DNA from 3 places in the Comamonas sp. MYb21 genome. Region 2 is predicted to be linked to each of the others. Evidence: predicted binding sites of a transcription regulator. Region 2 holds the regulator's gene; each other region holds the start of a gene.

Region 1 (10,708 bases), on a different contig from region 2:
ACCTGGCTGACCCACCCGCTGCCCACCTTCGGCACCATTGGCAGCCATGACAATGACCCGCTGTGCCTGGTGTTCTTGCATGACCTGCGCGAGATAGAGGCGCGGCTGCGCACCGAGAAAATGGCGGCGATGGGGCGCATGTCCGCAGCTGTCGCCCATGAAATCCGCAACCCGCTGACGGCCATCACCCAGGCCAATGCGCTGCTCGATGAGGAGCTGACCGACCCGGGCCAGAAGCGCCTGACCTATATGGTCGAGCAAAATGCCCAGCGCCTGGGCCGCATTGCCGAAGATATCCTGGACATTGCCCGCGTGCATAACCAGATCCAGCCCGGCGATGGCGACTCCATTGCCCTCAATGACAGCGTGCTGCACATCTGCCATGACTGGATGGCACTGGCCCCTGCCGCCCACACCGTGGCGCTGTCGCTCAGTGCCGAGGACAGCCTGGTGGCCTTTGACACCGGGCACCTGCGCCAGCTGCTCTACAACCTGCTCAACAACGGCCAGCGCTACCGCCGGGACTGTGCAGACTCCTTGCGCGTCAGCACCCACAGCAGCCTCACGGGCACCACCACCTTGGTGGTCTGGAGCGACGGCGCGCCCATCGAGCCGACCATTGAAAAGCACCTGTTCGAGCCCTTCTTCTCGTCCGAGAGCCGATCGAGCGGCCTGGGCCTGTACATCTGCCGCGAGCTGTGCACCCGCCATGGCGCTATGATCCGCTACGAAAGGCAGAGCACAGCGCTGCCCGAGCTGGCACAGGGCAATGCCTTTATTGTGCAGTTTCGCAGGGCCGCCAGCCCCGCGCATCCCCAGCAGACTGATTTGATCCACCAGGCATGAGTTTTGAAAACACCACTGTTCTGGTCGTGGACGATGAGCCCGACCTCAGAACCCTTTATGAGCTGACCTTGCTGCGCGAAGGCTACCGGGTCTACACGGCCGGCTCGGTGCAGGAAGCCCGCGCCCAGCTGCAGCAGCGCCGCTTCGAGATCCTGATCACCGACATGCGCCTGCCCGATGGCCTGGGCATGGAGCTGCTGCAGGACCTGCGCAGCCAGGGCCGCAGCGAGCGCGCCATCGTCATGACCGCCTATGGCTCGGCCGACAATGCCGTCGCGGCCCTGCGCGAAGGCGCGTTTGACTACCTGACCAAGCCAGTGGACCTCAAGCAGTTTCGCCAGGTGGTGGCCTCTGCCAGCCAGGGGCTGCAGGATGCCGCTGCGCTGGCCCTGGCGCAGCCCGCGTCTCAAGCGGCGCCGCAGCCGGGCACGCCCGCGCGGTCAGCCCTCCCGGCCCAGCGCGAATTGATCGGCCCGTCCCTTGTGATGCAGCAGGTGCGCGAGCGCATTGCCAAGGTGGCCGGCAGCATGGCGCCCATTCTGGTGCGCGGCGAATCGGGCACCGGCAAGGAGCTGGTGGCCCAGTCCTTGCACCGCAACAGCCAGCGGGCCAGCGGGCCGATGGTGGCCGTCAACTGCGGCGCCATCCCCGAGAACCTGCTCGAAGCGGAGTTCTTTGGTGCCCGCAAAGGTGCCTACACCGGCGCGAACCAGGACCGTGAAGGCTTTTTCCAGGCCGCCCATGGTGGCACCCTCTTCCTCGATGAAATCGGCGAGCTGCCGCTGTCGATGCAGGCCAAGCTCTTGCGTGCGATCCAGGAGCGCAAGGTGCGGCCCCTGGGCTCGCAACAGGAAGAAGCGGTCGATGTGCGCATCGTCAGCGCCACCCACCGCGATCTGGCGGCCGATGTGCAGACCGGGCGCTTTCGCCAGGACTTGTACTACCGGCTCAACGTCATTGACATCTTCATCCCGCCGCTGCGCGAGCGCCGCGAAGATGTGCCCGCGCTGTGCCAGGCGCTGCTCGAGCGCATCGCCAGCGAGAGCGGCCAGCCGGTACCCCAGCTCAGCGCCCAGGCGCTGCACACCTTGGCGGGCCACGCGCTGCCGGGCAATGTGCGCGAGCTGGAAAACCTGTTGCTGCGCTCGGTCGCCTTGAGCGATGGCGCTCTTCTCGATGTGGAGCCGGCCCGGGCCGATGCCACGCGTCCCTCGCCCGCGCAGAGCCAGGCAGCAGAGCCGGCGCCTGCCTATGGGCAGCCCACGCCCGCGCCACAGGCCGCAGCCGTCGCGCCTCAGCGCCTCCACGGCTTTGCGCCGCCACAGGATCTGCCCGCCGATCTACAGGCCTGGCTCGATGGCATCGAGCGCGACATCCTCGTGCGTGCGCTGCAGGAGTTTGGCTTTAACCGCACCGCTGCGGCCAACCGCCTGGGCATCAGCCTGCGCCAGATCCGCTACCGCATGGAGCGGCTGCAGATCCATGACCCCAGCGATGGGATGCAGCCCTAGGGCCCGCCGCCATGCCCCACGACCTGCCCGAGACACCGCCTGGCGCGCACCCCCACGCTGCGCCTCATGCCAATATGCACGCCACCAGCGCGCCGCAGGCAGCGCTCTGGCAAGACGGCTGGCTGCGCACGGCCACGCACTGCCCCTCGCCCAATTTCGGCCCCCGGCCTGAGGGGGCATGCACCGATCTGGTGGTCGTCCACTCGATCAGCCTGCCGCCGGGCATCTACGGCACGGGGGATGTGCAGCGCCTCTTTACCAACCAGCTCGACTGGGATGCCCACCCCTATTTCCAGAGCATCCGGGGCCTGCAGGTGTCCTCGCATTTCTTCATCACGCGCCAAGGCCTGGTGTGGCAGTTTGTCAGCGCCGACCAGCGCGCCTGGCATGCCGGCCAATCGTTCTGGCGCGGCAGGCCGCGCTGCAATGACGACTCCATCGGCATCGAGCTCGAAGGCCTGGAGGGCGAGACTTTCGAGCCCGCCCAGTACGAGAGCCTGGTGCAGCTGTGCCAGCAGATCCGCGCGCAGTATGCGATCGCCTATATTGCCGGCCATGAGCACATTGCGCCGGGCCGCAAGAACGACCCGGGTCCCGGCTTTCTCTGGCCCCAGCTGCAGCAGGATCTGGCCTGGCCGCGATCGATGTTTCCCGCATCGCTCGGCCTCTAAATCGGGCTATAGCCCAAGCCTCTAAGAACCTGTTCAAAGCCGCCTGCATCTGCCCGGCATCCCCTTTCATTCGCATGCAATGAAAGGCATGTACGCCACAAAAAACACGGCAATTTTCCACATTTGAAAAAAATTTTTTCAGATGCAATGCCTATGTTTTACGCAGGCTCTGCAACGCAGATGGCGCAGAAACACACACACAGCGGTGGTTTGCAGGCGCAAACCACCACGCCATGCGCAGTTGCCGCCGTTTTGCTGCGCAGCATGGTCATCAGCACTACACACAAAGCCTGCAATGCGCCATACACTACAGGTAGTGTCCAGCGCTTAATAAAACACTACATGTAGTGTGAGGTGGTTGCCGGCGGCTCAGTGGTACCGGTATGCCCAGCGCTGTTTCTCCGGCTTTTCACGCACCACAGAGAGGACATCATGAGCGCTGCTTCGCTTTCCGAGCATCGGTCCGCCCCGGCCGCCAGCTCGCGCACCCTGGATGGATTTACCGTACTGCCGGACTACCAGATCATGCGGCGCAACGGAGCAGTCGTCCCTTTCGAGCCCCCCAAGATCACCACCGCCATCATGAAAGCCTTTCTGGCCGTGCATGGCAGCCAGGGCTCGGCATCCGCCAGCGTGCGCGAAGTGGTCGAGAACCTGACCCACACGGTGGTGCGTGCGCTGATGCGCTCGCGCCCGGGCGGCGGCACCTTCCATATCGAAGATGTGCAGGACCAGGTCGAGCTCGGTCTGATGCGCGGCGGCAACCATGAGGTGGCACGTGCCTATGTGCTGTACCGCGAGCGCCGCAACCAGGAGCGCGCCCAGCTCCAGGCCCAGCACACGCCCGCCCATGCCAGCTTGCATGTGCAGGACCGGGGTCAGCAGGTGCTGCTCGATGTCAAAAAGCTCCATGACCGCATTGCCGCAGCCTGCCAGGGCCTGGGCCAGGATGTCGACCCCGCGCCCATCCTGAGCGAAACCCTGCGCAACCTCTATGACGGCGTCCACATGGACGAGGTGTTCAAGGCCTCCATCCTCGCCGCCCGCACCTTGATCGAAAAAGACCCGGACTACAGCTTTGTCACCGCGCGCCTGCTGCTGCACACCATCACGCGCGAGGTGATGGGCCAGGACGTCAGCAGTGCCGACATGGGCGCGGCCTACCGCAGCAGCTTCCCCGGCTTTGTCGCGCAAGGGGTGGAACATGAACTGCTCGCCCCCGAGATGCTGGACTTTGACCTGCCGCGCCTGGCTGCCGCCCTCCAGCCCGAGCGCGACCTGCAGTTTGACTACCTGGGTCTGCAGACGCTGTATGACCGCTATTTTCTGCATGTAGGCCAGCAGCGCATCGAGCTGCCCCAGGCCTTCTTCATGCGCGTGGCCATGGGCCTGGCGCTGAAGGAGGACGACCGCAATGCAAGGGCCATCGCGTTCTATGACCTGCTCTCGTCCTTTGACTTCATGTCGTCCACACCCACCCTGTTCAACAGCGGCACCCTGCGCTCGCAGCTGTCGTCCTGCTACCTGACCACCGTGGCCGATGACCTGGGCGGCATCTACGATGCGATCCGCGAAAACGCGCTGCTGTCCAAGTTCGCCGGTGGCCTGGGCAATGACTGGACCCCCGTGCGTGCGATGGGCGCCCGCATCAAGGGCACCAATGGCCAGTCGCAAGGCGTGGTGCCTTTTCTCAAAGTGGTCAACGACACGGCCGTGGCGGTCAACCAGGGCGGCAAGCGCAAGGGCGCCGTCTGCGCCTACCTGGAGACCTGGCACCTGGACATCGAGGAATTTCTGGAGCTGCGCAAGAACACCGGCGATGACCGCCGCCGCACCCATGACATGAACACCGCCCACTGGATCCCCGATCTGTTCATGCAACGGGTCATGGAAAAAGGCCTGTGGACCTTGTTCTCCCCCTCCGATGTGCCCGATCTGCATGACCGCTTTGGCCAGGACTTTGAACGGGCCTATACCGCCTACGAGGCCCGGGCCGCGACCGGCGAGCTGGCGCTGAGCAAGACCGTGCCCGCGGTCGATCTGTGGCGCAAGATGCTATCGATGCTGTTCGAGACCGGCCACCCCTGGATCACCTTCAAGGATGCCTGCAACCTGCGCTCCCCACAGCAGCATGCCGGCGTCGTGCACTCGTCCAACCTCTGCACCGAGATCACGCTCAACACCAGCGACACGGAAACCGCCGTCTGCAACCTGGGCTCGGTCAACCTGGCACGCCACCTGAAAGACGACGGCCAAGGCGGCCTGGCGCTCGACCATGACAAGCTCAAGCGCACCATCACGACGGCCATGCGCATGCTCGACAACGTCATCGACATCAACTACTACGCGGTGGGCAAGGCACGCGACTCCAACCTGCGCCACCGCCCGGTGGGCCTGGGCATCATGGCCTTCCAGGACAGTCTCTACCAATTGCACATTCCCTACGCCAGCGATGCGGCCCTGCAGTTTGCCGATACCTCGATGGAGGCGGTCTGCTACTACGCCTACTGGGCATCGACCGAGCTGGCGCGCGAGCGCGGTGTCTACAGCAGCTACCCCGGCTCGCTCTGGAGCCAAGGCATTTTGCCGCTGGACACGCTGGACCTGCTTGCCCAGGCGCGCGGCCAGGCCGGCTATGTGCAGGTCGACCGCAGCATGCAGCTGGACTGGGAGGCACTGCGCCGCAAGATCGCGCAGGACGGCATGCGCAACTCCAACTGCGTGGCCATTGCGCCCACGGCCACGATCTCCAATATCGTCGGTGTCGATGCCTCGATCGAGCCCTCGTTTGGCAACCTCTCGGTCAAGTCCAACCTCTCGGGCGAGTTCACCGTGATCAACCAGTACCTGGTGCGCGACCTCAAAGCGCTGGGCCTGTGGGACGATGTGATGGTCATGGACCTCAAGCATTTCGATGGCTCGCTGCGCCCCATCGACCGCGTGCCCCATGCACTCAAGGCGCTGTATGCCACGGCCTTTGAAGTCGATCCGGTCTGGCTGGTGGAAGCGGCCTCGCGGCGCCAGAAATGGATAGACCAGGCGCAAAGCCTCAATATCTATATGGCAGGGGCCTCGGGCAAGAAGCTCGACGACGCCTACAAGCTTGCCTGGGTGCGCGGCCTCAAGACCACCTACTACCTGCGCACCACCAGCGCCACGCAGGCCGAGAAATCCACCATCCAAAGCCGCGTGCTCAATGCCGTGCCCAGCAGCCATGCCTCGCCCGTTGCCCAGGCTGTCGCCAACGCCGCCGCTGCTGCATCGCAGTCCGCCGCGCCCGGCACCGACATCCGCTTTTGCGCCATCGATGACCCCGGCTGCGAAGCCTGCCAGTAGACCTCGCTGACCGTCTGAACTTGGCCGCAACTGCGGCCCCCTATCAGGAGCATTCATCCATGCTGAGCTTTGAAGAAGATTCGATGGACGCGCTGGCCACACCAGCCGCGCCGGCCACCACGGCGGCCTCGCCCTCTGCATCGCCTGCCGCATCCCCAGCCGCCACATTCAAGCGCGTCCATGCCGCCGACAAGCGCATCATCAACGCCAAGACCGATGTCAACCAGCTGGTGCCTTTCAAATACAAATGGGCCTGGGAGAAATACCTGGCCACCTGCGCCAACCACTGGATGCCCCAAGAGGTCAACATGACGCGCGACATCGCGCTGTGGAAATCGCCCCATGGCCTGACCGAGGACGAGCGCCGCATCGTCAAGCGCAACCTGGGCTTTTTCGTCACCGCCGATTCGCTGGCAGCCAACAATATTGTGTTGGGCACCTACCGCCATATCACTGCGCCGGAGTGCCGCCAGTTTCTGCTGCGCCAGGCCTTTGAGGAAGCCATCCACACGCATGCCTACCAGTACATCGTGGAGTCGCTGGGCCTGGATGAGGCCGAGATCTTCAACGCCTACAACGAGGTCCCCTCGATCCGCAACAAGGATGCGTTTCTGATCCCCTTCATCGAGGCGATCATGGACCCCCACTTTCAGACCGGCACGCCGCAGACCGACCAGACCTTGCTCAAGAGCCTGATCGTTTTTGCCTGCCTGATGGAGGGTCTGTTCTTCTATGTCGGCTTCACGCAGATCCTGGCGCTGGGCCGCCAGAACAAGATGACGGGCGCAGCCGAGCAGTACCAGTACATCCTGCGCGACGAGTCCATGCACTGCAACTTCGGCATCGACCTGATCAACCAGCTCAAGCTGGAGAACCCGCAGCTGTGGACCGCCGCGTTCAAGGACGAGATCAAGGCCTTGTTTATTCAAGCAGTCGAACTTGAATACCAATATGCCGAAGACACGATGCCCAGAGGTGTGCTGGGCATGAACGCATCGATGTTCAAAGGCTACCTGCGCTACATCGCCAACCGCCGCGCAACGCAGATCGGCCTTGAAGCTTTGTACCCCAACGAGGACAACCCTTTCCCGTGGATGAGCGAGATGATCGACCTGAAAAAGGAGCGAAATTTCTTCGAGACACGGGTCATCGAATACCAGTCCGGTGGCGCGCTTTCCTGGGATTGACGCCGACCTTGATGTGCAAACCCCGTCAGAATGTGGTTTTCCTGAGAGAAAACTGTGAAATTTGGCGTCTTTATTGAGGTTTGCACTATGCCAGTTGCTAGCAGCTGATGCACAATTCAGTTTGCTATCAAAACTTCGTGTCGAATTCAATCAGGCATGAAGTCTGCTTTCTAAATTGACCCGAAGGAGAAGAGCATGGCAACGTCCAAAGCAAGCAAGAAAACTGCTGACACCAAGGCAACTGCCAAGAAGGCAGTTGCAACCAAGGCAGCCGCCCCCAAGGCAGCTGCAAAGCCCAAGGCCGCTGCCAAGCCAGCCGCCACCAAGGCAGCTGCAAAGCCTGCTGCCAAGGCCGTCGCCAAAAAGGCCGCTGCTAAGCCAGCCGCCAAGAAGGCCGCCTCCAAGCCCGCAACCAAATCCACCGCAGCTGCCAAGACTGCCGTGAAGAAGGCTGCCGCTCCTGCGAAGAAGGCCGCAGCTCCTGCCAAGAAGGCTGCTGCTCCCGCCAAGAAGGCCGCTGCTCCTGCGAAGAAGGCTGCTGCTCCTGCGAAGAAGGCTGCTGCTCCTGCGAAGAAGGCTGCTGCTCCTGCGAAGAAGGCTGCCGCTCCAGCTAAGAAGGCTGCTGCTCCTGCCAAGAAGGCTGCAGCTCCTGCCAAGAAGGCCGCTCCAGCTAAGAAGGCTACAGCTCCTGCCAAGAAGGCCGCTGCTCCAGCCAAGAAGGCTGCAGCTCCTGCCAAGAAGGCTGCCGCTCCAGCTAAGAAGGCCGCTGCTCCTGCGAAGAAGGCTGCCGCTCCTGCGAAGAAGGCTGCCGCTCCTGCTAAGAAGGCTGCTGCTCCAGCTAAGAAGGCTGCTGCTCCAGCCAAGAAGGCCGCTGCTCCAGCCAAGAAGGCTGCCGCTCCTGCCAAGGCTCCAGCACCCGCCAAGAAGGCCGCTGCTCCTGCCAAGGCCCCTGCTGCTGCCAAGGCTCCAGCACCTGCGAAGAAGGCTGCTCCCGCCAAGAAGGCTGCCGCTCCTGCCAAGGCCCCAGCGGCTGCTGCGCCTGCTGCTGCAGAGCCTGTCAAGACCGTGCTCAGCACCAATGCTGCTTGGCCTTTCCCCACCAACAGCCGCCCACAATAAGACCACCAAGCCGGGCAACCTGCCCGGGTGCCGCAAGGCACCGCTTGGTCACCAAGGCAACGCGATGCGTTGCCTTTTTTCTTGTCTGTCGTGCGGCGCTTTTCATGTCTGGCTACAAGGCCTCCCAAATGCCAGACAATACGGGCTCATGAATGATGCCCTTCCCACACCGCCAGCCAGCGCGCATGCAGCCACTGCCGCGATGGCACGCAAACCCAGTGCGGCCCGTCTGCGCAAGATTGACATGATCCTGGGCTCGGCAGAGCGGCATTTCGCATTGCTGGGTTTTGAAGGTGCACCGCTGGAGCAGATCGCGCAGGACGCAGGCTTTAGCCGCCACAACCTGCTGTACTACTACCCCAGCAAAGAGGCGCTGTACCAGGCGGTGCTGGCCTCGGTGATCGATGACTGGCTGGGCCATATGACAGGCCTGTCCAAGGACGGCGAGCCGGCCCAGCAGATCCGCCAGTACATCCGCGAGAAATTCGAGTTTGCGCGCACCCGCCCTTATGGCAGCCAGCTGTTCACCAAGGAGATGATTGCCGGCGCGCCGTTTGCCGCCTCTGCGGTGCGCGAGCGCATCGCACCGTTGCTGGCAGCCAATGTGGCAGCGTTTGCGCATTGGGCCGGGCAAGGCCGGATCGCGCCGGTCAATTTCCAGCACCTGATGTTCAGCATCTGGGCCATCACCCAAGGCTATGTCGACCAGCAAACCCAGTTTGCGCTGCTGCAGAACAAGGCCGCACTGGACGCAGGTGACTTCGCCCAGGCCGAGGCCTTGCTGGTGCAGATGCTGTCGGCCACGCTCAAGATCGAACTGCCCGATTGAACAAGGACCTGCGGCCCCTGGTGCAGCGCTTGTCCCCCGTGCTGCATGTCGCATTTGCCTGTACATATCCAAATTTGATAGCAACATTCCAAGCATCCATCGATGCTTGCGCAAATCCAGTGCTGAGGGATCGCGATCCGACAGCACAGCCCCCTGGATTTTTTAGCCCCCGCAGTCTTGAACTGTCATCAAATGACCTTATTATTAGCACTCGAAGGGGTAGAGTGCTAAAACCACCACTTCTCAGAAATTTTTGCGTATTTGGCGCGGCATCTGCCGGGCCATCTTTCATCAAAACCTGGTATTGATATTGAAGGAGTTGTTATGAACCTGCGTCCTCTGCACGATCGCGTGATCGTTAAGCGTCTGGAAAACGAAACCAAGACCGCTTCGGGCATCTACATCCCCGACAACGCTGCTGAAAAGCCAGACCAAGGCGAAGTGCTGGCCGTTGGCCCAGGCAAGAAGAACGACAAGGGCGAGTCCATCACCCTGGGCGTGAAGGTCGGCGACCGCGTGCTGTTCGGCAAGTACTCCGGCCAATCGGTCAAGGTGGACGGCAACGAACTGCTGGTCATGAAAGAAGAAGACCTGTTCGCTGTCGTAGAGAAGTAATGCAGTGGCGCTGCTGCGAATGGCTGCAGCGCGCTCGATGCCCTGACCGGGCAAACTCTCCCAGTTTTCATAGCTGCTGACCCTTGCGCAAGATGCGCTCCAGCAGCCCCATTGATTCAGATTTTAGGAGCCAAAAATGGCAGCAAAAGACGTAGTATTCGGCGGTGAAGCACGTGCACGCATGGTTGAAGGCGTGAACATTCTGGCTAACGCCGTCAAGGTGACCCTGGGCCCTAAGGGCCGTAACGTGGTGCTCGAGCGTTCGTTCGGCGCCCCTACCGTGACCAAGGACGGTGTGTCCGTGGCCAAGGAAGTGGAACTCAAGGACAAGCTGCAGAACATGGGCGCCCAGCTCGTGAAGGAAGTGGCCTCCAAGACCAACGACATCGCTGGTGACGGCACCACGACCGCTACCGTGCTGGCCCAAGCCATCGTGCGCGAAGGCTCCAAGTACGTGGCCGCTGGCCTGAACCCGATGGACCTGAAGCGCGGTATCGACAAGGCTGTCGCCGCCCTGGTGGAAGAGCTCAAGAAGCAATCCAAGGCCACCACCACCTCCAAGGAAATCGCCCAAGTCGGTTCGATCTCCGCCAA
Region 2 (10,708 bases):
TGATCGGTTGGCGCGCTTGCGCCGGCGCTGCGGCATCGCTGCGCATAAAGACCGCATACTCATTGCACCAATGCAGCACATGCTCGAACAGGGTTTCCATCGCGCGAGGCGGCAGGCCCCGGCTGTAGGCTAGATCCAACAGTGCCAGCGATTGCAGCGCGGCACGGCACCAGCCGGCCCGGGCAGCACGTTGGCTGTCGGCGTCCAGATCTTGCACATCCAGACCATAGTAGCCATGGCTGGAGAATTCATGCAGGCTTGACAACTGGTCTGCCCAGGTCTCTGCCCATCGCTCCAGGTCCATGTCCACGCGCGGCCGCAGCAGATGCCAGGGTTGCGCCTGGCAGTGTTGCAGCAAACAGGGAAGGGCCTTGTATTGCATAAGTCGTATGTATCGGGTCTGCAGCTTTTCAGGTGCAGCTGTCTGGGCCTCCATCGGCCTGGCAGATAGGCTAACGCATTTGATGCCGGCATTGCGGCATTTTTTGCGGTGGCTTACGCCTTCTTACGCCAGATACATACTTGATCTTCTGCTATAAAAACAAAAGCAATATCGCAAAAGCAAAGCTGATAGGCCCACGTACTGCGCTGCAATAGCCTCTTAAGCCTGCGTTGGGGATGCGGTTGCGTGGCTGCTGAGGAAACGGTGGATTGCAAACAAGGTCGCGTCGGGTGACTCGGTCATCTGGTTGTGGCCGCTGGGCACCATCTGGACCTGCACCTGCTTGCCAGCGGCCCTGGCGGCGTCCACCAGGCTGCGCGCGGCGCGGGCCGGGGTCATCTGGTCTTGCTCGCCCAGCACAAACAGCACCGGGCATGCAAGGGCGGCCATCGCGGCCTGGCCATTGCGGTAGCTGTCGCAGGCCACAAAGCCGGTGTGCAGCAGGTTGGTGTCGCCGTTGCTGGCCTGCACGCGGCGGGCCAGCGCCATGCCGGCACCAAACACCCAGCTGCCAGCACCCGAGGGTGGGGCCAGGGTTGCGCGCGAGAAGGTCTGCACCATGGCAATCGCTTGGTCGGTTGCGCTGAGCGCTTGCTCCAGCAGGGCGGGGGCAACCTTCATCGGGTCGGCCGTGCCGACCAGCACCAGGTGGCTGATGCGCGCGCCCAGGCGTGCGGCCGCTTCCATCGCAATCAGGCTGCCCCAGCTGTGGCCGATAAGGGCCGCCTGCTGCAGGCCTGCGGCATCGATCAGCTGGGCGATGGTCTCGGCCGCTTCTTCCACCGTGCGCGGCGCCGGGCCGCCACTTTTGCAGTGGCCGGGCAGGTCGATGGCCAGCACGTTCCAGCCGTGGTTGGCCAGGTAGCGGCTTTGCAGTGCCCAGACGCTGTGGTCGCACAGCACGCCGTGGATAAAGATGGCAGTGGGCTGGTTCGCATCCAGCGCCTTGCCGCCGGTGTAGGCATACAGGTCGGCACCTTGTACTTGGATTCGCATGTCTGTGCTCCGATGGTGTGGCTGAGGCTAGATGTCGGCAATCAGGCGTTTGCCCAGGCTCACGGTCTGGTCGTTGGCATAGCCCAGGCTTTCGTAGAAGGCGATCACCGCCTCGTTGCCGGCGCGCACCTGCAAGTTGAGCTTGGGGCAGCCCAGTGCCGTCAGTTCGGCCTCGGCCCGCTGCATCAGCTGCCCGGCATAACCTTTGCGCTGCTGGCTGGGGTGCACCGCCAGATAGTTGATCCAGCCCCGGTGGCCGTCGTAGCCGACCATGATGCTGGCCATCACCGCGCCTTGTTCATCGACCCCGACCCAGAACAGCTCGGGCGAGACGCTCAGCTTGCGCGCAATGTCCTTGTGCGGATCGTTCCAGGGACGGTAGAGGCCGCAGTCATGCCACAGCTGCACAACGGCTTCGGAATCTTGCAGTGCAAAGACACGGATTTCCATCATGCCGCCTTCTCTGCGGCCTTGAGCGCGCGCTTCAAGTCATCGATCAGGTCGTCAGCGTCTTCCAGGCCGATCGATAGGCGGATTGTGCCCTGGCTGATGCCCGCCTGCGCCAGCGCATCGTCGTGCATGCGAAAGTGCGTGGTGCTGGCCGGGTGGATGACCAGCGAGCGGCAGTCGCCGACGTTGGCCAGGTGGCTGAAGACCTTGAGCGTCTCGATGAACTTCTTGCCCTGGTTGCGGTTGCCGGCAATGTCAAAGCTGAACACAGAGCCCGCGCCGCGTGGCAGCAGCTTTTGCGCCAGCGCGTAGGAGCTGTGGCTCTCCAGCATCGGGTGGCCCACGCGGCTAACCATCGGGTGGCTGGCCAGAAACTGCACCACTTTTTCGGTGTTGCGCATATGGCGCTCCATGCGCAGCGGCAAGGTCTCGATGCCTTGCAAGATCAGCCAGGCGCTGTGCGGGCTCATGCAGGCGCCAAAGTCGCGCAGGCCTTCACGCCGCGCGCGCAGCAAGAAGGCGCCGGTGGTCGATTCCTCGCTGAACACCATGTTGTGGAAGCCGTCATAGGGCTCGGTCAGCTCGGGGAAGCGGCCCGACTTTTCCCAGTCAAAGCTGCCGCCATCGACCACGATGCCGCCGATGACGGTGCCGTGGCCGGAGAGAAACTTGGTGGCCGAGTGGTAGACGATGTCGGCGCCATGCGCAAAGGGCTTGATGAGCCAGGGCGAGGTCAGGGTGGAGTCGACCAGCAAGGGCACGCCGGCCTCATGGGCGATGGCCGAGACGGTGGGGATGTCCAGCACATCGAGGCCGGGGTTGCCCACCGTCTCGCCAAAGAACAGCTTGGTGTTGGGCCGCACCGCTGCGCGCCAGCCGTCAATATCGCCGGGTTGGACAAAGGTGGTCTCGATGCCAAACCGGGCCAGGGTGTAGTGCAGCAGGTTCTGGCTGCCGCCATAGAGCGCGGTGCTGGCAACGATATGGCTGCCCGCGCCCATCAAGGTCGCAACCGACAGGTGCAGCGCGGCCTGGCCGCTGGCCACCGCGATCGCGCCCACACCGCCTTCGAGTGCCGAGACGCGCTGCTCCAGCACCGCATTGGTGGGGTTGCTGATGCGGCTGTAGACATGGCCGGGCCGCTCCAGATTGAAGAGGCTGGCTGCGTGGTCGCTCGACTCGAAGACGAAGGAGGTGGTCAGGTGGATGGGGACGGCGCGAGCCCCGGTGGCCGGGTCCGGCTGGGCGCCAGCGTGCAGACTCAGGGTGTCAAAGCCGGGGTCGGTGTAACCGGGCATGGCGTATCTCCGCGATGTTGTCGTTCTGGACGGGCATTGTCGGCTATATTTAGCAGACCTGGGCGGGCAGGCCTGTCGCCGATGCGTGTGCACGCAGGCGGGCCCGCCAGCATCGGAGAACGGTACAAGGAGACACCCATGAAAGTCAGCGATATCCTCCGCCTCAAAGGCAACACTCTCTACACGGCCAGCGTCAACGACCCTCTGGGCGACGCGATCCAGACCATGGCGGAGAAGGACATTGGCTCGCTGGTGGTGATGGAGCACGGCGATGTCGTGGGCATGTTGACGTTCCGCGAGGTGATCGTCGCCATCGTCAACAATGGCGGCACTGCAGGCAATATCCTTGTGCGCAGCGTGATGGACGATGCACCGCTTACCTGCACGATGGAAACCGACATGGACGAGGTGCGCCGCATGATGCTCGACCGCCATGCCCGCTATATGCCGGTGATGGACAAGAAGATGCTGATGGGTGTGATCAGCTTCTACGACGTGGCCAAGGCCGTCGTCGACAGCCAGAACTTCGAGAACAAGATGCTCAAGGCCTATATCCGCGACTGGCCGGTGGAAGGCGAGACCGATTCTTGATGCAGCGGCTGGCCCAGCTGGGAGGTTGAACCGGCCATCTGCCAGAACTGCCAAAGTAGCGGCCCGCGAGGCCGCTTTTTTGCGCCTGTGCTTTGGAGCAGAGGCTTGCTACGGGTCAGAAACGGATGATGCGCCCGGGGATGCGGCCGGCGCTGGTGTCGGCCGTGTCAGGGGCCTCCGCCTGCGCATCTGTCTCGGCCGGCAAGCCCACATACTGGGCCCGGGGGCGGATCAGCTGGCCGCTGTCGCGCTGCTCCAGCGCATGGGCCAGCCAGCCTGCCGTGCGGCCCAGTGCAAACAGCACAAAGGCCGCGCCTGCGGGCAGGCCCAGGCCGTGCTGGATGGCGACCAGCGCATAGTCCAGGCTGGGGTGCAGGCCCGTGTGGTGGTGTACGGCGGCCAGCAGGGCATGGCGCTGCGCATCGGCAGGCAGCAGGCGGAGCAGGCGCTGGCTGCGCGGGTCGCCTGCCGGGTAGAGCGGGTGGCCAAAGCCCGCGCAGTAGTGCGGGCTGCCGTTGATGCGGGTGTCCGCCAGCAGCTGGGCGAGTGATGGGGGCAATGCCTCGCTGCTGCGCCGCGCCGCATGCCAGTCGTCCCAGTGCTGGTCGATCACCGCCGTCATCCCCCCGTGCAGTGGGCCGGTCAGCGCGGCCAGACCTGCGCCCAGGCTGGCATGCAGGCTGGCGCCGGTTGATGCCACCACCCGGGCTGCAAAGCTGGAGGCATTGAGCTCATGGTCGGCGCAGAGCACCAGGGCCTGGCGTAAGGTGTTTTCGCCCACTGCATCTACTTGCCAGAGGGCGGCGAGCTGCTGGTGGATGAGCCGTTCGGCTGCAGGCTGGGCTTTATCGCTGGACGGTAGCCCCGTCAGTACCTCCAGCATCTGCTGCAGCAGCGGCCGGGGCCAGCCGGGTTGGGCCAGGTTGAGATCGTGGGCGGGCAGGCTGTGCCAGGCGCGCAGTACCTGCTCGGGTGGGCGGGGCTGCGGCAGGGGCTGTGCTGCGGCTGCCTTGGGGGGGGCCCTGCGGGCGCTGTCGGGTTCTGCCGCGATGGGCTGGCCCAGCAGCAGCGCGGCGGTGTCTTCCAGGCTGGCGTGCTGCGCCCATTGCAGCGCATCGCGCCCCCGGTAGTACAGCTGCCCTTGCGCCACCTGGGTGATGGCCGAGCGCAGCACCGGTGTGCCCCAGTCCAGGGTGGAGCGGGCCAGCTGCGCGGGGTTGCGCACGGTTTGCCGCTGGCGCGCGAGGCGCTGCACATCGATACGGGCATAGACATGGCCGCGCAGGCCCGGTTGGCGGTGCGCTTGCAGCAGGCCCCGGCTCACATAGGCATAGAGGCTGGCGCGCTGCACCCCCAGCATGGCGGCGGCCTGCTGGCTGCTGAGCCAGGGGCTGTCGTCGTCGGAAGGTGGGACGGGGATAGGTTGGGCGGGGCGTGCAGAAACCATGGGCCATGCTACTGCAGTGAGAGATGAATGGCATGTGGATCGGCTCAATCAAGATTGACCCCGGGGTGCGGCAGGTATGCAATGGCGGCAGTCCGTCACCCAGGAGAAAGCCTTGCCAACCACCAACAACCACACCGCCACCAGCCACCACCTGGCGCAGCAACCGCTGCATGCGGCCATACAGGCCAGCGTGCACATGCTCTGGCAGCAAGCGGGCCTGCCAGCGCAGGCTTTGCAGCAGGGCGCGTTGGCGCTCAGCGGCGATGGCGCAGCCTACCCCTCGAGTTTTTGCCTGGATGTGGCAGCGCCTGCGGCCGTGGCGGCCAGCGGCCTGGCCAGCGCCTTGATCCACCAGCACCGCCAGCAGCTGGCCATGCCCCAGGTCCAGGTGGATGTGGGCCATGTGCTGGCCGAGTGCAGTGGCTATTTCACCTTGGACGGCGAGCAGCCCAATCTCTGGGCGCCCATCTCAGGCCTCTATGCCTGCGGCGCCGATCGCGGCGAGCCGGGCTGGCTGCGCATCCATGCCAATTTTGCGCACCACCGCGATGGCATGCTGCGGCTCTTGGGCCTGCCCACCGGCGCGGCCACCACGCGGGAGCAGGTGGCGGATGCGCTCCAAGGTTGGACGGCGCAGGCAGCGGAGGAGCGTGCCGCAACGCTCGGCCTGGTGGTGGCAGCGGCCCGCAGCCCGCAAGCCTGGCAGGCCCATCCCCAAAGTGCGGCGGTGGCCGCGCAGCCCTTGGTGGCCATCACGCAGCTGGACAGCGACCAGCCCGCCGCCCCCCGCGATGGGCCTGTGCCGGCCCAGCACCGGCCGCTTGCTGGCCTGCGTGTGCTGGACCTGACCCGCATTCTGGCAGGGCCCGTAGCAGCCCGCAGCCTGGCGGCGCAAGGGGCTGATGTGCTGATGCTCAATGGGCCAGCTCTGCCCAATATCGAGGCCATTGCCGATATGAGCCGGGGCAAGCGCTCGGCCTTGCTGGATTTGAAAACCCCGGCAGGGCAGGGCGCCATGGCCGCGTTGCTGGGCCAGGCCCATGTGCTGCTGCAAGGCTACCGGCCGGGCGCGCTGGACGCGCTGGGGCTGGACCCGCAGTCTGCCGCCCGGCTGCGGCCGGGTATCGTCTATGCCAGCCTGTCGGCCTATGGCCGCAGCGGCCCCTGGGCCGACCGGCGCGGCTTTGATTCGCTGGTGCAGACCGTCTGCGGCATCAACTGGGCCGAGGGCCAGGCGTTTGGCAGCGCGGGGCTGCGCGCCTTGCCGCTGCAGATTCTGGATTACAGCGCAGGCTTTCTGCTGGCCTTTGGCATACAGGCGGCCTTGTACCGCCAGGCTACGCAGGGCGGCAGCTGGCATGTGCAGGTAGCGCGGGCGCGCGGCGCGCTGGGGCGCCCGCCCCGGGCCCCGCGGCGGGCCGCCGCGGCGGCGGCTACGGCCCCCCGCGGCGCGCCGCGGGGCGCCTATCTGGAGACGCTGGACTCCGGCTTTGGCCGCCTGCGTGCGGTGCGCCACAGCGCCGTGCTGCAGGGCCTGCCCGGCGGCTGGCTCCACGCCGGCCAGCCGCCTGGGGGTGACCAGCCCCGCTGGTGAGCCCTGCAGGGCTGCGTGGGGCACCGGCATCAGTGATAATGGCGGGCTATGAGCGGCAATACCTTCGGCACCTTATTTACTGTTACCAACTTTGGCGAATCCCATGGCCCGGCGATTGGCTGCGTGATTGACGGCTGCCCACCGGGCATGGCGTTGAGCGAGGCTGATATCCAGCAGGACCTGGACCGCCGCCGCCCCGGCACCAGCAAGTTTGTCACCCAGCGCAATGAGCCCGACAGCGTGGAAATCCTCTCGGGCGTCTACGAGGGCAAGACCACGGGCACGCCGATTGCGCTGCTGATCCGCAATACCGACCAGCGCAGCAAGGACTACTCCAATATTGCGCAGAGCTTTCGCCCCGGCCATGCCGACTATGCCTACTGGCACAAGTACGGTATCCGCGACCCGCGTGGTGGCGGCCGCTCCTCGGCCCGCCTGACGGCGCCCACGGTGGCCGCTGGCGCCGTGGCCAAAAAGTGGCTCAAGGAGAAGTTCGGTACCGCGTTCCGCGCCTGCATGCTGCAGGTGGGCGAGGTGGCCCTGCCTTTTGAGGACTGGGCGCATGTGCCTAACAACCCGTTTTTTGCGCCGGTGGCCGATGTGACCCGCTATGAAGACTATATGGATGCGCTGCGCAAGGCGGGTGATTCCTGCGGCGCGCTGATCCGCGTGCAGGCCAGCGGCGTACCGGTGGGCCTGGGCGAGCCGCTGTATGACAAGCTCGACGCCGACATCGCCTACGCGATGATGGGGCTCAATGCCGTCAAGGCCGTCGAGATTGGTGCCGGTTTTGACAGCGTGGCCCAGCGCGGCACCACGCATGGCGACTCGCTCAGCCCCCAGGGCTTTCGCAGCAACAATGCCGGCGGCATTCTGGGCGGCATCAGCACCGGCCAGGACATCGAGATCCGCATCGCCATCAAGCCCACCAGCTCGATCATCAGCCCGCGCGAGTCCATCGATACCGAGGGCAAGAGCACCGAGGTCATCACCAAGGGCCGGCACGACCCCTGCGTGGGCATCCGCGCTGCACCGATTGCCGAGGCCTTGCTGGCCATGGTGCTGATGGACCATGCGCTGCGCCACCGCGCCCAGAACAGCGATGTGGTGCAGGCGGTGGGGCCGATTGCCGCCGAGGCGCCGCAAGACTGACAAGGCGCAGCCCGGGATGGCTCCGTGGCCGGCTCCCAAAGAAAAAATGCGAACCCAGGGGTTCGCATTTTTTTGTGCCTCAGTCCTTTTTACGGGCGCTGTCTTTCTTGGGCTCGGGCGGCGGGGTTGTCACCTCGTCGACGATGGACTTGAACTGGTCAATGTCTTCGAAGCTGCGGTAGACGCTGGCATAGCGGATGTAGGCCACCTTGTCGAGCTTTTGCAGCTCGGCCATGACCAGCTCGCCGATCAAATGCGTCTGCACCTCGCGCGCACCCAAGGTGCGCAGCTTGTCCTCGACATGCTCGAGCGCCAGGTCCACCTTGTCGATGGGGACCGGGCGCTTGCGCAGCGCCAGGCTGAATGAGCCGCGCAGCTTGCTGCGGTCGTAGTCGATGCGCCGGCCGTCCTTTTTGACGATGACCGGCAGGCTGACTTCGGGCCGCTCATAGGTGGTGAAGCGCTTTTCGCAGTTGCCGCACTGGCGCCTGCGCCGTACAAAGCCGCCGTCTTCTGCAACACGGGTCTCCACCACCTGGGTATCGGGATGGCTGCAGAAGGGGCATTTCATAGGCGCGGGCGCAGGTCAGATCAGCGGTAGACGGGGAAGCGTGCGGTCAGGGCGTTGACCTTGGCGCGCACGGCAGCGATGTTGGCCTCGTCCCGTGGGTTGTCCAGCACGTCGGCGATCAGGTTGGCCGTGAGGCGCGCCTCTTCGTCCTTGAAACCACGGGTGGTCATCGCGGGCGTACCGATACGGATACCGCTGGTGACCATCGGCTTTTCCGGGTCGTTGGGGATGGAGTTCTTGTTGATCGTCATGTGGGCAGCGCCCAGCACGGCTTCGGCTTCCTTGCCGGTGATGCCCTTGGCGCGCAGGTCCACCAGCATCACGTGGCTTTGGGTGCCGCCGGAGATGATGCGCAGGCCGCGCTCGGTCAGGGTCTCGGCCACGATGCGGGCGTTGGTCTTGACCTGCTGGGCATACTGCTTGAACTCAGGCGTCAGCGCTTCCTTGAAGGCCACGGCCTTGGCTGCGATCACGTGCATCAGCGGGCCGCCTTGCAGGCCGGGGAACACGGCCGAGTTGATGGCCTTCTCGTGCTCGGCCTTCATCAGGATCACGCCGCCACGGGGGCCGCGCAGGCTCTTGTGGGTGGTCGTGGTCACCACGTCGGCGTGGGGCACGGGGTTGGGGTATTCGCCAGCGGCGATCAGACCGGCGTAGTGGGCCATGTCGACCATGAAGATCGCGCCCACATCCTTGGCCACCTTGGCAAAGCGGGCAAAGTCGATTTCCAGCGAGTAGGCCGATGCGCCGGCGATGATCAGCTTGGGCTTGGTCTCGTGCGCCTTCTTTTCCATGGCGTCGTAGTCCAGCTCTTCCTTCTCGTTCAGGCCGTAGGAGACGACGTTGAACCACTTGCCGGAGATATTGAGCGGCATGCCATGGGTCAGGTGACCGCCTTCGGCCAGGCTCATGCCCATGATGGTGTCGCCGGGCTTCAAGAAAGCCAGGAAAACCGCTTCATTGGCCGATGCGCCGCAATGGGGCTGCACATTGGCAGCATCAGCGCCGAACAGTTGCTTGACGCGGTTGATGGCCAGTTGCTCGGCGATATCGACAAATTCGCAGCCGCCGTAGTAGCGCTTGCCGGGGTAGCCTTCGGCGTACTTGTTGGTCAGCTGGGTGCCCTGGGCCCACATCACGGCGGGGGAGGCATAGTTTTCGCTGGCGATCAGCTCGATGTGCTGCTCTTGGCGCTGGTTTTCGGCCTGGATGGCCGCAAAGAGTTCTGCGTCGGTCTGTTCGACAAGGATGTTACGTTGGTACATGGCGGTCGTTGGAGTCAGAAGTGAGCCCTGCCTGCCAACAGTGAGGTTGGCGAAAACAGGGGCTGCCCAGGCGCACGGCTAACACGTGGCGGGTGCGGGGGGCGATGCGCTCGCCCTGGCACTGCACGGTACGCTCCCCGGTGGTTGCTGCAGGCCGGGCCTGCATTCCACGTCAACAATCCGGTCATACAGATGTCTATCGCCAGTCGCGTACCCGGCTAGTGTAGCCCAGGCTGCACCGGCCTGGGGCAATGGGTTTATCGCCACGTCTGGATAAAAACCGGTTCCGGGAAGCTGTGCCAGGGCCAGAAAAAACAAAAGCACCCGGCTGGGTGCTTGTGCGAAGAGGGCGATGAGCCGGAGGGGCTGGTCAGGAACCCATGGCCACGGCGGTGGCCTCGGCCTTGGCCGCTGCTGGCAGCGCGGCTTGCTTGTCGGCCAGGGCCACGGTTTCAGAAGCGTTGCCTGCAGCTGCGCTGTTGCTGGCGGCCTTGGCCTTGTCGGCCACGGTGCCGGCTGCGGCGGGCGTATCCGCCTGGGCCGACAGCGAAGGCTTGGCAGTGGGGGCCACCGGTGCCTTGGGCGTGTTGCTGCGGCCTTCGGCCACTTGCTTGATGCGGAAGTGCTCGGCCATCACCTTGGCGGCGTAGCCACCGTCGGTCGGCAGGTTGGCTGCGCCCACATAGTATTTGAGGCCGCCTTCGAGCGAGCCGGCGCGCTCAATGCATTCTTGCAGCACCTTGACGCCCACGCGCAGGTTGGTCACCGGGTCAAAGGCCGCAAAGTGGCCGCCGAAGTGCTCGTACTTGTCGGTGTGGATCTTGGTCATCACCTGCATCAGGCCTTGCGCACCCACCGAGCTTTGGGCAAAGGGGTTGAAGCTCGACTCCACGGCCATGATC
Region 3 (10,708 bases), on a different contig from region 2:
CGCTGGGCGATTCTGACGCCGGACTGCAGCGTGCTCTGGGACCAGGAATGCCTGCAATGGGGGCCTGGCGCCACGCAAGCCCAGGCACCGGGCCCCGATGCGGGCGAAGCGCTGTGGTTGGCCTATTACCAATCGACCTTCAACCCGGCGCGCCTCAAGGAGCAGGCCATGCTGCGCGAGATGCCGCGCCGCTACTGGAAGAACCTGCCCGAGACGCAGCTGATCAGCGGCCTGGTCACAGGTGCGCGCAGCCGCACCGGGCTGATGCTGGCGGCGCAGCCAGCCGCTGAGCGCGCCTGATCAGGCCTGCGGATCTGCAAGATCAGTGCAGCGAGACGTCTTCTCGGCGCACATGGTCATTGGCCGTGCCCGTGGGGCGGCTGGACCAGTAACCGGCCAGCAGCGAGCCCGATATGTTGTGCCAGACCGAGAAAATGGCACCCGGCAGCGCGGCCATGGGGCTGAAGAACTTGGCGCCCAGGCTAGCTGCCAGGCCCGAGTTCTGCATGCCCACCTCAATCGCCAGGGTGCGGCAGACCGATTTGTCAAAGCCCAGCAGGCGACCACCCCAGTAGCCACCCAGGTAGCCGATCAGGTTGTGCGCAATGACGCCCGCCACCACGACGCCGCCGACGGTGGCAATGCGGTCACGGCTCAAGGCCACCACGGTGGACAGCACCAATAAGATCGCCACCATCGACACCAACGGCAGCAGGCGCTCGACGCGCTTGATCTGCACATGCCAGAAATGGTTCAGCAGCAGGCCCAGGCCAATGGGCAGCAGCACGATCTGCGCAATCTCCATCAGGAGGGCGCTGACCGGCACATCGATCGACGCCGAGATGTAGAGGCGCGCGAGCAGCGGCGTGGCCACAATCCCCACCAGGGTCGACAGCGCACTGATCGTGACCGACAGCGCCACATCGCCCTTGGACAGAAAAATCATCACATTCGACGAGGTACCGCTGGCGACGCTGCCCACCAGCACCATGCCCGCCGTCAGCTCGGGCGGCATGTTCAGCGCCTTGGCAATCAACCAGGCGGCCAGGGGCATGATGAGGTAGTGCAAGAAGAGGCCGGCTGCAATCGGGGCAGGGCGCTGCAGCACGCGGCTGAAATCGGCCACGCGCAGGGTCACGCCCATCGCAAACATGATCAGCATCAGCAGCTGGGCGATGTGGGGCTTGAAGCCCAGGAAAGCCGAAGGCGCGCTGTAGGCGATCAACGCCATCACAGCCGCCCAGACGGGGAAAAGACGGGTCAACAAGGCAAGCACGGAAATATCCAGACCAAAAACGGGCCCCAGACTGCGCAGAGGGACAAAGCCGGTTGCACAGGGGCCAAAAAGCAGGGAGTGGTTGATGCGTGGCCGCGGCGGTGCTGGCCGGGCAGGGGATAGCGGTCCGGGGCAGCAAAAGGGCGGTGAACGCGGCGCTACCGGTGGGTAGCGGGCAGGCGCTGGGAGCTTGTGGCTGGCCGCATCAGAGCCGCGATCATACGGTTACGGCTGCAACTGGTTGGGGCGAGCGGCCGGTGGCATCACGGCGCAGTCGGATATAGGTGCGCACGGCCTGGCGGTGCTGGGGCAGGTGCAGGCACCGGGCTTGCCAGTGCAGCTGACCGATGGAATGCTGGCATCTTTTGTACCCACCGCATGCTACGTTCCAAATAGCACGCTTGGGCGCCAATGCGGGGCTGGGTGCTTGGCGCACCAGCCTGGTAAAAAGAGCAGCTCAGGCGGCCTGCATTGTAGGACTGCAGGCTTTTTGTGCCCAGCGCAGGCATGCTGTGGTGGCAATCGGCAGATCATCCAGTAGAGTTGTTGAGATTGGTTAACGATCTGATGCATAACTGCAACAAGGTGCCTGGGCACCGTGCGGCTGCATCCCCCGTCTCGCAATGCGCGTCCTGAACTGGCTGTCAAAGCTGGTCCCCCACAGAGCGGCACTGCCAGACCATCTATAGCTTTGTGCCAGGCGGCCTGCGCGCTGGACACACTTTTTTGGAGGAGGGTGCAGATATGCCACCCCAAGCAGCATCTTCCATGCCGCTGCCGCAGATTGGCGGCTGGCTTGAACACAGTGTGGGCCCCTTGATGAGTTGGTGCGTGCTGGTCGCGGCGGCAGCGCTGGCCGGGCACATGGTTTTCAGACTCAGTGGTTTTCCGCGCATGCTGGGCTATACGGTGGTGGGCCTGCTCGCTGGCTGGCTGGGCTTTGGCGATCTGCCCTGGCCGCTGCAGGGCAACACCCAGGTGCTGCTGCACACCGCAGTGGGCACCAGCATGCTGATTGCGGCCTCGCAAATCTCGCTCAAATGGCTGGTGCGACAGCCATTTTTGCTGCTGCAAAGCCTGGTCGAATCGCTGGCTGCGCTGGTGCTGGTCACCGCCACCTTGCAACTGCTGGGCATGGGCTGGGCCGTGTCGCTAGGGGTGGGCGTGGTGGCCATGGCCGCCTCGCCATCGGTGCTGCTGCGCATCTCGGCCGATCTGCGCTCCAGCGGCGCCGTGACCGACCGCAGCTTGCTGATGGCCACCTTGGGCTGCATGTATGCGCTGGTGCTGGGCCTCGTGGTCACCGTGGCCTGGTCGCCCGTCGCCGGCACCGATGCCCAATCGGGCCTGGTGCTGACGGCAGCCGGCATGGGCCATCTGCTGTGGAGCCTGGGTTTGACCCTGCTGTGGGCACTGCTGACCACCGCCGCGCTGTGGCCGGTGCTGCGCTGGCAATCCTCGCGCAGCGATTCCACCGCGCTTTACATGATTGCGGTCTTGGTGGCAGCCAGCCTGATGGCCGAGCGCCTGGGCGGGTCGGCCGCGCTGGGCTTTGTGCTGGCCGGGGTGATGCTGCGCAACCTGAGCCCCAAGCCCATGGTCTGGCCCTCGGCCTTTATGGCCGGCAACACCATGCTCAACTTGCTGATGTTTGTGCTGGTCGCCAGCATGGCCGGCCAGATTGCACCCAGCGCGGCGCTGATCAGCCTGGTCGCTGCCGTCAGCCTGGCGCGACTGGTGGGCAAGATGGGCGGCGTGCTGCTCTTGGGTGCGGGCACCGGCATTGGCTGGTTGCGCCAGTGGCCGGTGGCCTGCGCGCAGTCGCCCAGCTCAGGTCTCGCCTTGCTGCTGGCCTCGGCCCAGGTGGCGCAATGGGCATCCATCAACCCCGAAGTGGCAGTGAGCGTGTCGTCCATCGCGCTGCCAATGATTGTGCTGTGCGAGGTGATCGGCGTGCTGCTGGCCTCGCTCGCTTTGTGGCGCAGTGGCGAGGCGCACCGCGGCATCGGCCTGTCTGCCCTCACCAGCAAGGAGAAACGCCATGACGCTTGAAGCCTTCCACCAGTCCGAGGCCTTGACGCTCGGTGTCGAGCTGGAGCTGCAGCTGGTCAACACCAACCACTATGACCTGACGCCCTATGCCCCCGATATGCTGGCCCTGCTGAAAAACGCGCAGGTGCCCGGCTCCATCGTGCCCGAGGTCACTACCAGCATGATCGAGATATCGACCGGCATCTGCACCGACGCCCAGGATGCGTACCAGCAGCTGAGCGTCACGCGCGACGCGCTGGTCAAGGCCGCAGACAAACTCAATATTGCGCTGGCCGGCGGCGGCACGCACCCGTTTCAGCAGTGGCACCAGCAGCGCATCTACAACAAGCCGCGCTTCAAGGAGATCACCGCGCTCTACGGCTACCTCACCAAGCAGTTCACCATCTTTGGCCAGCATGTGCATGTGGGCTGCCCCGGGGCCGATGCGGCCTTGATGATGCTGCACCGGCTCTCGCGCTATATCCCGCACTTTATTGCGCTGTCGGCCTCCAGCCCCTTTGTGCAGGGGCAGGACACGGCCTTTGATTCGGCGCGCCTCAATTCGGTGTTTGCGTTTCCGCTCTCGGGCCGGGCGCCGTTTGCGCTGCACTGGGAGGACTTTGAGCGCTACTACGACAAGATGACCGCCACCGGCGTGATCCACAGCATGAAGGACTTCTACTGGGATATCCGGCCCAAGCCGGAGTTCGGCACGGTGGAGGTGCGGGTGTTTGACACGCCGCTGTCCATCGAGCGGGCCGTGGCACTGGCCGCCTATGTGCAGGCGCTGGGGGCCTGGTTTCTGGCCGACGAGCCGTTCGAGCCCAGCGAGGACGATTACCTGGTCTACACCTACAACCGCTTCCAGGCCTGCCGTTTTGGCCTCGAAGGCGCCTATGTGGACCCGGCGACCAGCGAATCCTTTGGGCTGCGCGAGCATATCTTACTCACCTTGCAGCGCATCCAGTCCTATGTGCCGGAGAACAGCAAGGAGGCCTTGCAGCAGTTGCGCAAGACCGTCAACGAAGGCGTCAACGATGCGAGCCGCCTGCGCGAAGCCTATGCGCAGGCCCAGCAGCTCCCTGAGGTGGTGCGCCAGTCGACCTTGCGCTTCCGATACTGAAGCAAAACCGCCCATTCAATCCACCGGCTTGAAGGCCATCCGGGGCTGGCCTGCATTACAGTGCATGGGCCAGCCATTCTTTTTGCCTTCACCCGTGTCTGAAAAAACTCTGCTGCTCATCCAGGTCGGCACACCGCCCGACGACATCCGTGCCCAGGTCGGCGATTTGCCGCTGTGGTTCTCCGCCGTTCTCGCTGCCGGACCTGCCTTCAAGGTGGTGCGGGTGTTCGAGGGCGAACCCTTGCCGCCGCATGATGCACACAGTGCTGCGATCATCACCGGCTCCTGGGCGATGGTGACGGACCTGCTGCCCTGGAGCGAGGCGACCGCCCAATGGATACGGGAGGCGATGGCGTGGGAGATGCCGCTCTTTGGCATTTGTTACGGCCACCAGCTGATGGCCCATGCGCTGGGTGGCCGGGTGGATTACCACCCGCAAGGCCGCGAGATGGGTTGCCTGGATATTGCGCTGCTGCCCGGCGCAGAGCACGAGGCCTTGCTCGCCGGCTCTGGCCCGCACTTCAAAGCCAACCTGACCCATATGCAGACGGTGCTGGAGCTGCCGCCCGGCGCCCGGGTGCTGGCCCGCTCGGCCCATGATCCGCACCAGATCGTGCGCTATGGGCCCCATGCGGTGTCCACCCAGTTCCATCCGGAGTTCAGTCCGGCGGTGGCTGCCGCCTGCATCGAGCTGCGCGCGCAAGTGCTGCAATCTGAGGGTTTTGACCCGGCGGCGATGCTGGAGCAGCTGAGCGACACGCCCGTGCCCGAGCAGATGCTGCAGCGCTTTGTGGCCGCCTATGCCGCCCAGTCAGCAGCTGCGCCGGCGCTGCAAGCGGCCCAGGTGCCTCAGGCCGAGACGATCTTGACGGTATAGCCCTTGCCGGAGGTGATCACCTCCAGCAGGCGGTCGATATTGGGGTGCGCGCCGGGGCGGGCCTTGGCGTCGTCCGTGTGCTCGGCAAAGATCGTGAGGCCTTCTTCGGCCGCTGCCACATTGATGCCGCCATGCTTGGCTGCCAGCGCGTTGTAGACCTTGACCGAACCGGCTTTGCCCGGTGCATTGGGAATGGTGGCCGCCACCTGGCCATCGGCAGCGATCAGTTGCAGCTCGGCGATATGGTCGATGGAGGGCAGGGACTGGAGGTTGTCAGCAAAAGCCATGGGGATTCCTGGGCGCAGAAGTGATATCAAAAAAATAGCTGCCGGTGCTTATTGCATGGGCAGCTCACGGGTTTTGTATTATGCAACAGCGCTTGCCGCCAACGGGGGCAGGGCGGCCGTCCTGCCGCCTTCAGCCGTCGTTAGCCCTGTGCCTTGACCAGGTCCATGATAAAGCGCCAATGCACCTCATCCACCGGCGTGATCGACAAGCGATTGCCTTTTTGCAGCACGCGCATGTCTTGCAGCTCGGGGTACTGGCGCAGTGCAGCCACCGAGATGGGCTTGATCTTGCGCAGGGCTTGCACATCCAGCATCAACCAGCGCGGGGCCTCCGGCTTGGACTTGGGGTCATAGTATTTGGACTGCGGGTCAAACTGGCTGGTATCGGGCCGCAGCCGGCCTGCAATGCGGGCGATGCCGTAAATACCGGGCTCGGCGCAGCTCGAATGCCAGTACAGCACACCGTCACCCACCTGCATGTCATCGCGCATGAAGTTGCGCGCCTGGTAATTGCGCACTCCATCCCAGGCAATGGTGGCATCAGGGGCGCTGAGCGCATGGTCGATCGCATATTCGTCCGGCTCGTTTTTCATCAGCCAGTAGCGGGGGGATGCAGCGTTCATGGTGTTTGTCGGTGAAGGGGGGGAGCCATCGGGTGGCACGGCCTGGAGCCAGCCGCGCATGCATGCGCCATGCTAAACGATGCGCCGGCGCTGCTGCTGCCAGCACAGCCATGCGGGCCTGCGGATCACCGGCGGCGTTTATACGAGACAAGCTACAGCGGAATTGGCAGCAACATAGTACAATAGAGAGCTTTGCAAGCTTTTATAGCTTGGAGGCGCTGGCTGCCCTGGCAGCTGCGCCGTCAATATTGTGTGGGATGCTGGCTGTTGCGCCCCGTTGTCGGGCTGGCAGATATCCGCTTGGTTGCCTTGCAGGCCCTTGCCCCTTGGGTGGCGAGAGTTGGCAAGGCCCTCCCGAACCATGGAGAGAGCCACCGCTTGTTGGTGGCACTGAGAACAGCATGGCGAACCGGTTTCGCACATGCACCACTAGACAAGGATTCGTCGACTTATATGGCTAAAGAAGAACTGATTGAGATGCAAGGCTCCGTGACCGAAGTGCTGCCCGATTCGCGCTTTCGCGTGAAGCTGGACAACGGCCACGAGCTGATCGCTTACACAGGCGGCAAAATGCGCAAGCACCACATTCGCATTCTGGCCGGTGACAAGGTGTCGCTGGAGATGTCGCCCTACGATCTGAGCAAGGGCCGCATCACTTTCCGTCACCTGCCTGGCCGCGGCCCGGCACCGACCCAACAACGCTAACCGCATGGGTGGAGGCCGCTGTAAAAAAATCGTCAAATACGAAATGCAGCTGCCCAAACCCTGGTTACAATAACGGCTTAGTCGGAGCGTAGCGCAGCCTGGTAGCGCATCTGCTTTGGGAGCAGAGGGTCGCGAGTTCGAATCCCGCCGCTCCGACCATTCCATTTAAAAACCTGTTGCATGCAAATGCAGCAGGTTTTTTGTTTTGGCAATGCTTGGCAATTTGCGATATGGCGCGGTTTATTCTGATGGAGTGCCGGCAACCATCTTTCACATTCTGCTTCATGCACGGCGCTTGGCGCGGCCCTCCCGTTTTTGCTGCGCAGCGGGCAGGGCGGCGGTCTCGCCAACCGCCCCGGCAGATGAAAAGTTGTCAAAGTAATCATTTTTCGCCGGAAGTGGTTCCGGCTCGATATACAATAGCGGCTTAGTCGGAGCGTAGCGCAGCCTGGTAGCGCATCTGCTTTGGGAGCAGAGGGTCGTGAGTTCGAATCCCACCGCTCCGACCATCCTTATCGAAACCTGTTGCACGCAAGTGCAGCAGGTTTTTCGTTTGGGCGGTGCTGCAAAAGGGCGAAGTACCGCCCGCCATTCAGCTTGGTCCATGGCTTGATGGGCCAGGCAATCAACCAGATGGTGATCGCCATCAACATGGGGGAATGATGCCCCTCTTCATCACCGGGAATGTGCCCACCCGGATACATATATTTACCAGCTCCCTGCGCGTTGATTTTGCTGCATTCTTCGCTGAAACAGCCAGTGCCTAGCAGAAATCGGGCCTGATTTTCTGCTGCCAAGAACGCTACAGGTAGCGTACACTCAAGCCCATAGACACCATATGTAGTGTCCACCGCTTCCCCCACAGGTTTATTGATGCTGGTCTCGCGCCAGCCAAAACGCGCCAGCCATGCCTGGCGCGTTTTGGCGCGGGACTGCCGCGTCTTGCGCCCGTGGTCCTGCGTTTTTTATCCCATTAGAAACATCGCAAATGAACCAGACAAGCACTATGAGAGTCACCAAGCGTGACGGTCGCGTTGAGCCTATCGACCTCGACAAAATCCACCGGGTGATTGACTGGGCGGCCAAAGGCCTGAGCAATGTGTCGGTCTCACAGATCGAGCTGCAGTCGCATATCCAGTTTTATGACGGCATCCGCACCGATGCGATCCATGAAACCATCATCAAGTCTGCGGCCGACCTGATCTCCGAAGACGCACCCGACTACCAGTACGTGGCAGCGCGCCTGGCGATCTTCCACCTGCGCAAGATCGCCTTTGGCCAGTTCGAGCCGCCGCACCTGTACGACCATGTGCAAAAGCTCACCGAGCTCAAGAAGTACGACCCGCACCTGCTGGCCGACTACAGCCGCGAAGAGTACGACGAGATCAATGCTTTCATCGACCACTGGCGCGATATGGACTTCTCCTACGCAGCCGTCAAGCAGCTCGAAGGCAAGTACCTGGTGCAAAACCGGGTGACCAAGCGCATCTACGAAAGCCCGCAGATCCTCTACGTGCTGGTGGCGATGAGCCTGTTTGCCAAGTACCCGGCCGACCGCCGTCTGCAGTACATCAAGCGCTTCTATGACGCCGTCTCGCGCTTCAAGATTTCGCTACCCACGCCCATCATGTCGGGCGTGCGCACACCGCTGCGCCAGTTCAGCTCCTGCGTGCTGATCGAGTGTGATGACAGCCTCGACAGCATCAACGCCACCACCAGCGCGATTGTGAAGTACGTCTCGCAGCGCGCCGGTATCGGTATCAACGGTGGCCGCATCCGCGCGCTGGGCAGCGAGATCCGTGGCGGCGAGGCGCAGCACACCGGCTGCCTGCCTTTCTTCAAGATGTTCCAGTCGGCCGTCAAGTCTTGTTCACAAGGTGGCGTGCGCGGTGGTGCCGCCACCTTGTTCTACCCGCTGTGGCACCTGGAAGCCGAGTCGCTGCTGGTGCTCAAGAACAACCGTGGCGTCGAGGAAAACCGCATCCGCCATCTGGACTACGGTATCCAGATCAACCGCATGCTCTACCAGCGCCTGATCAAGGGCCAGAGCATCAGCCTGTTCTCGCCCCATGATGTGCCCGGTCTGTACGAGGCCTTCTTTGCCGACCAGAACAAGTTCGAAGAGCTGTACGTCAAGTACGAGGCCGACGAATCCATCCGCAAGCGCACCCTGCCAGCGGTGGAGCTGTTCTCGCTGATGATGCAAGAGCGCGCCAGCACCGGCCGTATCTACATCCAGAACGTGGACCATTGCAACACCCACAGCCCGTTCAACCCGGCCGTGGCTCCCGTGCGCCAGTCGAACCTGTGCATGGAAATCCTGCTGCCCACCAGCCCGCTCGAAGACATCAAGGACGAGAACGGCGAAATTGCGCTGTGCACCTTGTCCGCCTTCAACCTGGGCGCGCTCGAATCGACCGACGAGCTCGAAGAGCTGGCCGACCTGATCGTGCGCGCACTCGATGCGCTGCTGGACTACCAGGACTACCCGGTTGCCGCTGCCCGCATTGCGACCGAAAAGCGCCGCTCGCTGGGCGTGGGCGTGATCAACTACGCCTACTACCTGGCCAAGAACGGCGTGCGCTACTCCGACGGTTCGGCCAATGGCCTGACCCACCGCACCTTCGAAGCCATCCAGTACTACCTGCTCAAGGCCTCGGTGCAGCTGTCGCGCGAGTTCGGCCCTTGCACCGCTTTTGCCGAGACCAACTACGCAGCGGGCATCCTGCCGATCGACACCTACAAGAAGGACATCGACGCGCTGACCGATGAGCCCCTGCACCTCGACTGGGAAACCCTGCGCGCCGAGATCAAGACCCACGGCCTGCGCAACTCGACCTTGACGGCGCTGATGCCATCCGAGACCTCCAGCCAGATCGCCAACGCGACCAATGGCATCGAGCCTCCACGCGGCTTTGTCTCGGTCAAGCAGTCCAAGGACGGCATCCTGCGCCAGGTGGTGCCGGAGATCGATCGCCTGAAGGGCCAGTACGAGCTGCTCTGGCAAATGCCCAACAACGATGGCTACTTGAAGCTCGTAGGCCTGATGCAGAAGTTCGTCGACCAGTCCATCTCGGCCAACACCAACTACGACCCCCAGCGCTTTGCCGATGGCAAGGTGCCGATGCAGCAACTGCTCAAGGACCTGCTGCAGGCCTACAAGTTTGGTGTCAAGACCCTGTACTACCACAACACCCGTGACGGTGCCGAAGACATGCAGGGCGCAGCGGCAGAAGACGACTGCGCCAGCGGCGCCTGCAAGATCTAAGCGGAGAGAAGGCGATGGCATACAGCACCTTCTCCAAGGTCGACAATGACCAGCTCAAGGAACCGATGTTCTTTGGCAATTCGGTCAATGTCGCCCGCTACGACCAGCAGAAGTACCCGATCTTCGAGAAGCTGATCGAAAAGCAGCTCTCGTTTTTCTGGCGCCCTGAGGAAGTGGACATCACGCAGGACCGGATTGACTACCAGAACCTGCCCGACCATGAAAAACACATCTTCATCAGCAACCTGAAGTACCAGACGCTCTTGGACTCCATCCAGGGCCGCAGCCCCAACATGGCCTTCCTGCCATTGGTGTCGCTGCCCGAGCTGGAGACCTGGATCGAGACCTGGGCGTTCTCCGAGACCATCCACTCGCGCTCCTACACGCACATCCTGCGCAACATCGTCAACGATCCTTCGGTGATCTTTGACGACATCATGCGCAACGAGAGCATCAAGCTGCGTGCGGGCGATATCTCGTCCTACTATGATGACCTGATCCGTGATGCGATGCTGCAC

The links. The regulator NrdR, encoded in region 2, represses ribonucleotide reductase genes. The targets are predictions, from matches to a motif close to CACNANATNTNGTG.
Region 1: WH367_RS03630 (ribonucleoside-diphosphate reductase subunit alpha) is a predicted target of NrdR. The motif match lies at 3,365-3,378, and genes of this name have one in related genera.
Region 3: nrdA (class 1a ribonucleoside-diphosphate reductase subunit alpha) is a predicted target of NrdR. The motif match lies at 7,755-7,768, and genes of this name have one in related genera.

Annotation. Positions count from the first base shown of each region.
Region 1 is NZ_JBBGZC010000002.1:148,021-158,728, reverse strand. It holds gene WH367_RS03645 (ATP-binding protein) at 1-846, shown strand, start outside; gene WH367_RS03640 (sigma-54-dependent transcriptional regulator) at 843-2,357, shown strand; gene ampD (1,6-anhydro-N-acetylmuramyl-L-alanine amidase AmpD) at 2,432-3,028, shown strand; gene WH367_RS03630 (ribonucleoside-diphosphate reductase subunit alpha) at 3,461-6,364, shown strand; gene WH367_RS03625 (ribonucleotide-diphosphate reductase subunit beta) at 6,424-7,551, shown strand; gene WH367_RS03620 (hypothetical protein) at 7,747-8,670, shown strand; gene WH367_RS03615 (TetR family transcriptional regulator C-terminal domain-containing protein) at 8,819-9,499, shown strand; gene WH367_RS03610 (co-chaperone GroES) at 9,824-10,114, shown strand; gene groL (chaperonin GroEL) at 10,251-10,708, shown strand, end outside.
Region 2 is NZ_JBBGZC010000008.1:253,468-264,175, reverse strand. It holds gene WH367_RS13935 (PoNe immunity protein domain-containing protein) at 1-358, opposite strand, end outside; gene WH367_RS13930 (alpha/beta fold hydrolase) at 602-1,438, opposite strand; gene WH367_RS13925 (GNAT family acetyltransferase) at 1,466-1,888, opposite strand; gene WH367_RS13920 (O-acetylhomoserine aminocarboxypropyltransferase) at 1,888-3,186, opposite strand; gene WH367_RS13915 (CBS domain-containing protein) at 3,325-3,777, shown strand; gene WH367_RS13910 (citrate synthase family protein) at 3,893-5,224, opposite strand; gene WH367_RS13905 (CoA transferase) at 5,337-6,818, shown strand; gene aroC (chorismate synthase) at 6,867-7,970, shown strand; gene nrdR (transcriptional regulator NrdR) at 8,050-8,541, opposite strand; gene glyA (serine hydroxymethyltransferase) at 8,562-9,806, opposite strand; ZMP/ZTP riboswitch at 9,864-10,026, opposite strand; gene WH367_RS13885 (lytic transglycosylase domain-containing protein) at 10,177-10,708, opposite strand, start outside.
Region 3 is NZ_JBBGZC010000004.1:255,439-266,146, reverse strand. It holds gene WH367_RS07910 (TIGR03915 family putative DNA repair protein) at 1-300, shown strand, start outside; gene panS (ketopantoate/pantoate/pantothenate transporter PanS) at 323-1,276, opposite strand; gene WH367_RS07900 (cation:proton antiporter domain-containing protein) at 2,045-3,328, shown strand; gene WH367_RS07895 (YbdK family carboxylate-amine ligase) at 3,318-4,430, shown strand; gene WH367_RS07890 (glutamine amidotransferase) at 4,525-5,307, shown strand; gene WH367_RS07885 (DUF2322 family protein) at 5,280-5,594, opposite strand; gene WH367_RS07880 (EVE domain-containing protein) at 5,735-6,217, opposite strand; gene infA (translation initiation factor IF-1) at 6,671-6,922, shown strand; tRNA gene WH367_RS07870 (tRNA-Pro) at 7,005-7,081, shown strand; tRNA gene WH367_RS07865 (tRNA-Pro) at 7,355-7,431, shown strand; gene WH367_RS07860 (hypothetical protein) at 7,435-7,719, opposite strand; gene nrdA (class 1a ribonucleoside-diphosphate reductase subunit alpha) at 7,929-10,190, shown strand; gene nrdB (class Ia ribonucleoside-diphosphate reductase subunit beta) at 10,205-10,708, shown strand, end outside.